Linked DNA regions of Verminephrobacter eiseniae EF01-2. Each later gene encodes a partner of the first gene's protein in a complex. Links are inferred from orthologs where the notes say so. Each region holds a gene or a part of one and is shown in the gene's direction. Other genes may lie near its edges. The genes, in order: obgE and ybiB.

Evidence for each region.
Region 2: the proteins of obgE (region 1) and ybiB are in contact, whole or in part, in a crystal structure (PDB 8BFT), measured with the Escherichia coli proteins. The link is inferred for Verminephrobacter eiseniae EF01-2 from one-to-one orthologs.

The regions. Positions count from the first base shown.
Region 1 is NC_008786.1:4,302,136-4,305,401, reverse strand. The notes cover bases 61-3,008. They hold obgE (GTPase ObgE), read left to right. Parts: upstream 61-962; coding sequence 963-2,054; downstream 2,055-3,008. Other genes in these bases: proB (glutamate 5-kinase), read left to right, coding at 2,187-3,008; rpmA (50S ribosomal protein L27), read left to right, coding at 619-894; rplU (50S ribosomal protein L21), read left to right, coding at 289-600; VEIS_RS18955 (polyprenyl synthetase family protein), read right to left, coding at 61-92. Also shown: more of VEIS_RS18955, read right to left, coding at 1-60; more of proB, read left to right, coding at 3,009-3,266. UniProt on the Escherichia coli protein: An essential GTPase which binds GTP, GDP and possibly (p)ppGpp with moderate affinity, with high nucleotide exchange rates and a fairly low GTP hydrolysis rate.
Region 2 is NC_008786.1:2,599,922-2,603,165, reverse strand. Bases 73-2,998 are described here. They hold ybiB (DNA-binding protein YbiB), read left to right. Parts: upstream 73-1,036; coding sequence 1,037-1,960; downstream 1,961-2,998. Other genes in these bases: cobA (uroporphyrinogen-III C-methyltransferase), read left to right, coding at 1,957-2,883; VEIS_RS28645 (hypothetical protein), read left to right, coding at 195-467; VEIS_RS11230 (sulfatase family protein), read left to right, coding at 73-134. Also shown: more of VEIS_RS11230, read left to right, coding at 1-72; VEIS_RS11215 (ribbon-helix-helix domain-containing protein), read left to right, coding at 3,059-3,244.

The DNA.
Region 1 (3,266 bases):
CCTCCGGCGGCGATGATGTGTCGCGCCACCCAATCCACCAGCGGGACGTTCGATAGCAGGCGCTGGCCGATGACTTTGTCGACCTCGCGCATGTCGTCGGCCACCAGTGCCAACGGGGATGCTGCGGTGAGGGCAGCGGGGGCGATGGGGGGGGCGGTCGAGAGGGTGGTCACGGAAGGTGCACGGATCATGGGAAGAGGGTGCGGCTACGGCTGCGGTTGCGCGATGCGTTAGACTTGCCGGTTCTGCGGAAATCCGTTTCGCAGAAATTTACTCGAAGGGGTCAACATGTACGCGGTCATAAAAACCGGTGGCAAGCAGTATCGCGTTGCTGCCGGCGAGAATATCAAAGTAGAACAGATTGCTGCGGACGTAGGCCAGGAGATCGTCATCGACCAGGTTCTGGCTGTCGGCAACGGCGCTGAACTCAAGGTGGGTACGCCCCTGGTGTCCGGCGCCAGCGTGAAAGCCACGGTGGTGGCCCACGGCAAGCGCGACAAGGTGCATATCTTCAAGATGCGCCGACGCAAGCACTATCAAAAACGCCAAGGCCATCGCCAGCAGTTCACCGAGCTGCATATCGGCGCGATTGCTGTCTGAACCCGAGGAGTTGATGTCATGGCACAGAAAAAAGGCGGCGGCTCTACGCGCAACGGGCGCGACTCCCAGCCGAAGATGCTGGGGGTCAAGGTCTTCGGCGGTCAGCGGATCACGGCCGGCTCCATCATCGTGCGTCAGCGTGGCACGCGCTTTCACCCCGGCAGCAATGTCGGCATGGGCAAGGACCACAGCCTGTTCGCACTGGTCGACGGCCAGGTGTCGTTCGGCATCAAGGGGGCATTGTCCAAGCCGACGGTCAATGTGACTCCCGCAGCATCGGCGCCGCCGGTCTGAGCTTTCTGCCTCCGGCCCCGATCAAAGCCCCGCCTGATCGGGGCTTTGTCGTTTGAACGGGAGTTCCGATGAAGTTCGTCGATGAAGCCTTTATTGACGTTGCCGCCGGCGATGGCGGCAACGGCTGCGTGTCTTTTCGGCACGAAAAGTACAAGGAGTTCGGCGGCCCCAACGGGGGCGATGGCGGGCGCGGCGGGCATGTGTTTGCCGTGGCCGATCCGAACCTGAACACCTTGGTCGATTTCCGCTACGCGCGCCGGCATGAGGCCAAGCGTGGCGGGCATGGCATGGGCTCGGACATGTTCGGGGCTGCGGGCGCCGACATCACCCTGAAGATGCCCGTGGGCACCATCATTACCGACGCCGCGACGGGCCAGCCGTTGTACGAGTTGCTGCTCCCGGGCGAGGTGATCACCATCGCCCGGGGCGGTGATGGCGGTTTTGGCAATATGCGCTTCAAGAGTGCCATCAACCGCGCGCCACGGCACAAGACGCCTGGCTGGCCGGGCGAGAAAAAGAGCCTGAAGCTGGAATTGAAAGTGCTGGCCGATGTGGGCTTGCTGGGCCGGCCCAATGCGGGCAAATCGACCTTCATTGCCGCAGTGTCCAACGCCCGACCGAAGATCGCCGACTATCCATTCACCACGCTGCACCCCCATCTGGGCGTGGTGCGCGTCGCCCCCGAGCAGAGCTTCGTGGTGGCCGATATCCCGGGCCTGATCGAAGGGGCCTCCGAAGGGGCCGGGCTGGGGTTGCAGTTTCTGCGCCATTTGCAGCGCACCCGGCTGCTGCTGCATATCGTCGATCTGGCCGCGCTCGACACGGGTGTCGACGCGCAGGACGCGGGTGTCGACCCGGTAGCGCAGGCCAAGGCCATCATCAACGAACTCAAGAAGTACGACCGGCAGTTGTACGACAAGCCGCGCTGGCTGGTGCTGAACAAGCTCGACATGGTGCCCGCCGGCGAGCGGCAGGCGCGCGTGCAGGATTTCGTCAAGCGCTTGAAGCACCAGGGGCCGGTGTTCGAGATCTCTGCGCTGACGCATGAGGGCTGCGGGCCTTTGGTCCATGCCATCTTCGGTCATGTGCAGTCCGGGCAGCGCATGGACAACGAGCCGCCGCCGCTGGACCCACGCTTTGCCAGCGCCGGGCCAGCCTGACCGGCGTGCCCGGCCCGCACCATCGCACACCATCGCACACCATCGCACACCATCGGATGGTCCCATTCATGTTCACCATGGCTGACGGTGCAGGCAGGACATGCGCCAGAGGCTCCCCCGAGGATTCAACACATGGTTGCCGGCATATTGCGCTCTGCCCGCCGCATCGTGGTCAAGGTCGGCTCCAGCCTCGTGACCAACGAAGGCCGTGGCCTCGATGAGGCCGCCATTGGCGAATGGAGCCGCCAACTGGCGGCGCTGGTGCGCGGTGATGCCGGTGCTGCGCGCGAGGTGGTGATGGTCTCCAGCGGTGCCATCGCCGAGGGCATGAAGCGCCTGGGTTGGGTCGGCAGGCCGCGCGAAATCCATGCGCTGCAAGCCGCTGCGGCGGTCGGTCAGATGGGCCTGGCGCAGATGTATGAGACCAAGCTGCGCGAGCAGGGCATGGGCAGCGCCCAGGTGCTGCTGACCCATGCCGACCTGGCCGACCGCGAGCGCTACCTGAATGCCCGCTCGACCCTGCTGACCTTGTTGCGCCTGGGCGTGGTGCCGGTGATCAATGAGAACGACACGGTCGTCAATGACGAGATCAAGTTTGGCGACAACGACACCCTGGGCGCCCTGGTGGCCAATCTGGTGGAGGCCGATGCGCTGATCATCCTGACGGATCAAAAGGGGCTCTACACCGCAGACCCGCGGCGCGACCCGTCGGCACGGCTCGTGCGCCAGGCCAAGGCCGGCGATAGCGCGCTGGAGGCGATGGCCGGCGGCGCCGGCTCCAGCATTGGCAAGGGCGGCATGATCACCAAGATACTTGCGGCCAAGCGCGCTGCCGGCTCGGGCGCTTCGACCGTGATTGCCTGGGGGCGCGAGCCCGATGTGCTGGTGCGTCTGGTGGCCGGAGAAGCCCTGGGCAGTTTGCTGGTGGCGCAGACCCAGAAAACGCAGGCGCGCAAGCAGTGGATGGCCGACCATCTGCAACTGCGCGGCAGCGTGGTGGTCGACGCCGGGGCTGCGGCCAAGCTGCGCGCCGAGGGCAAGAGCCTGCTGCCTATCGGCATGACGGCGGTAGAGGGTGATTTCGCGCGCGGCGACGTGATTGCCGTGCGCGATGCCTCGGGGGCAGAAATCGCCCGCGGCCTGGCCAACTACGCCGCTGCCGAGGCCCGTATGCTGTGCCGCAAGCCATCGACCGAGTTCGAGAAACTGCTC
Region 2 (3,244 bases), 1.7 Mb from region 1 along the record:
AGGCCGCCATCGACCCCGAACGCCTGTCGGCCATGCGCGCCGCGTGGGAACGATGGAATGCCGGCATGCCAGCGATACCGCAGGATGCCACGGTGAGTCTGGGCTACTCCACCCGGGACATGCCACAGCGCTGAGGCAGATCCTTGGGCACCGCCGCGAAACGCTGGCGCAGATGGGCCGCACCCAGGCTGCACATGAACGTTGGCAACATGCCCCGTGCAGCACACCAGCGTCGCGATGGGGTCAATCAGCGCGGAAGAAATGATGTCGCATACCTGAAGCAAGGCATGGTTTTCGCCGTGGCCAAACGTCGGCAGTTCCGGCGTTCTTGCGTACACAGCGCAGGAGGCCCTGAATTTCTGCGTGAAAATGGAATGCGCCACGCTGACGCTCTTCAAGTGGTCGCGGCTGTCTGCGACACGAAAACCAAAGCTGTTGATGGCAGTCAGGAAATTGTCGAACGATGAACAAACCACAAACTGGCGCAGCGCGGTTGTGCGCCGATCGGGCGAATACCCGTTGTGGCGACCGTTGCCATATTGGCTGCCGTGGCCTGCCCTTCATGCAGGGGGTATATTGCCAAGTCCCGGCCTGCGGCAACCAGCGCCATCATTGGTACATACGCAGCGATGGACGGGACAGTTTTTGAATGGTGGTCGTCAATAATCGCCCGGATCCCCGTTTGCCGCAGGCAATAATCCACGGACCCACCGGGGAGCCAGCGTGACGCCAAGAGCAATAAAAAGTGGCTACGACTAAAAGTAAATGCACAGACAGATGTGTATGATCGAGACATGCAAACCAAATCCAGGGCCGTGCCACCACCCGTGAGTGGTGCAGATGCTGCGCGATTCGCTGATACGGCAGACCTTTCACACGATAACCGGTCTGGCTTGACGCCAATGCGCTACAGGCTATCTGCCACTGCGCGCAATGGCCTGACACCGGCACAGGTTCCGGGCAAAGTCTGTCCGGGTTGCTGAATGGATGCTGGAAAATAGACCCCCACACCATTGAACAGTGTCAGCAGCACCCCATGGGCATCAGCCAATACCTCAAGGAAATCGGTCGCGGCCAGCGCGGCGCCAGGCCGCTCACGCGCGCGCAGGCGGCAGACCTGTTCGGCCAGGTGCTCGACGGCACCGTCACCGATCTGGAGATCGGCGCCTTCTGCCTGGCCATGCGCATCAAGGGCGAGACGAGCGAGGAGATGTGCGGCTTTCTGGATGCCACGCACCAACGCCTGGCCAGGCTGCCGGCCAGCGACCGCCCGCTCATCGTGATCCCCAGCTACAACGGGGCACGCAAGCTGCCGGTGCTCACGCCACTGCTGGCGCTGCTGCTGGCGCGTGAGGGGTTGCCCGTGCTGCTGCACGGAATGCGCACCGAAGCACGCCGGGTGTTGGCATCCGATGTGCTCCTGGCGCTGGATGTTCCTGCGCTGACGGCGCCTGAAAAGATCGCCAACGGCGCGCTGCGCCATCTCCACACCCGGCACCTGCACGGCGGCTTGGCGCGGCTGTTGTCGGTGCGCGAGGTGGTGGGTTTGCGCAATCCGGGGCACAGTGCGGTCAAGCTCATGAACCCCTGCGCCGGCCCTGCCGTGGTGGTGACGAGCTACACCCACCCCGAGTACTTCGAGATGCTGCAAACCACCTTCCGCTTGCTCGGCATGACGGCCCTGCTGTCACGCGGTCTGGAAGGTGAGGTGGCCGCCGACCCGCGCCGCGCGCCGCGCTACGACGGTTTTGTGCGGGGCGTGCACGGCGTGCTGCAAGCGCAGCAGCCCGGCACCGCCAGCGCAGTGCCCGGTCTGCCCGCAGAGATCGACGTGGCCGCCACCGCCACCTACACGCGCCGCGTTCTGGCCGGTGCATTGCCAGTCCCTGCGGCCATTGGGCAGCAGGTGGAACATATCTTGCGGCTCGCCAATCAAGCCAGCACACAGACCTTGCCATGAGCCGCCCCACGCCCCCATCCACCCCGCTCGTTGATACCGGCGGCAGTTGCACACTGGTCGGCGCCGGCCCTGGCGACCCTGAACTGCTCACGCTCAAAGCGCTCAAGGCCATTCAGGCGGCCACCGTGCTGCTGGTCGATGACTTGGTCAGCGATGCCATCGTGGCGCATGCCTGCCCCACGGCCCGCATCGTCTACGTGGGCAAGCGTGGCGGCTGCAAGAGCACACCGCAGGCTTTCATCGAAAAGCTGATGCTGATAGCAGTGAACGAAGGCGAGCAGGTGGTGCGCCTGAAGGGCGGCGACCCGTTCATCTTTGGTCGCGGTGGCGAAGAGGTCGAGCATCTGCGCGCTGCGGGCATTGCGGTGACCGTCATCAACGGCATCACGGCGGGCCTGGCCGGCCTGACTGCGCTGGGCGCGCCGCTCACGCACCGCGAGCATGCGCATGGCGTGGTGTTCGTCACCGGCCACGCCCAGCACGGCAATGGTGGCGCCCACGGGCGGCCTCACCAGACCCACTGGCAGCAGTTGGCCGCCACGGCACGCGATGCCAAGCTCACGCTGGTGATCTACATGGGCGTGAGCAGCGCGGCCACCATCGAGCAAGAACTCCTGACCGGCCTGCCCGCCGATACCCCGGTGGCCATCATCGAGCACGCGAGTTGGCCCCAGCAGCGCCATGCCGTCACCACGCTGGACGCATTGCACGCCACCATCACCCGCGAGGGGCTGGCCAGCCCTTCCGTGATCGTGGTGGGCGATGTCGTGCGCGGCGTGGCACTGGCGGCGCGCGCTCCTGAGCAACACCCCCGGGTCGCATCCGACGCATCGCCCGCAACGGGACACCGCCACCGGCTTGGCCAAGCCGGTTCCGCTGCGTCCGCTGGTGTGCCACATACCCGTTTCGCACGACGCGGGTGACGCACAGCGTCCGCCGTCGCCCACAGGCCGGGCTGGGTCGGGCGGCACCGGTTCGGGTCACACCTCCGAGGCTGGCCAGGCGCATACGGGCGCAGCAGGGACCGGTGACGCGACACTAGACGGCTGCCGGGCCGTGGAGTAGGATTCAATCCCGTGCTGATGACCGGAAAACGCCATGCGAACCACACAACAACTGAGCATCACCCTGCCCAACGACATGTCGGACATGATCAAGGCCAAGGTGCGCGCTGGCGAGTACGCCAGCGAAAGCGAAGTCATCCGCGACGGCTTGCGCACGCTCTTGGCGCGCGATCGGGCCGTCGAAAGCTGGCTGCACCAGCAGGTGGGCCCGGCCTACGAT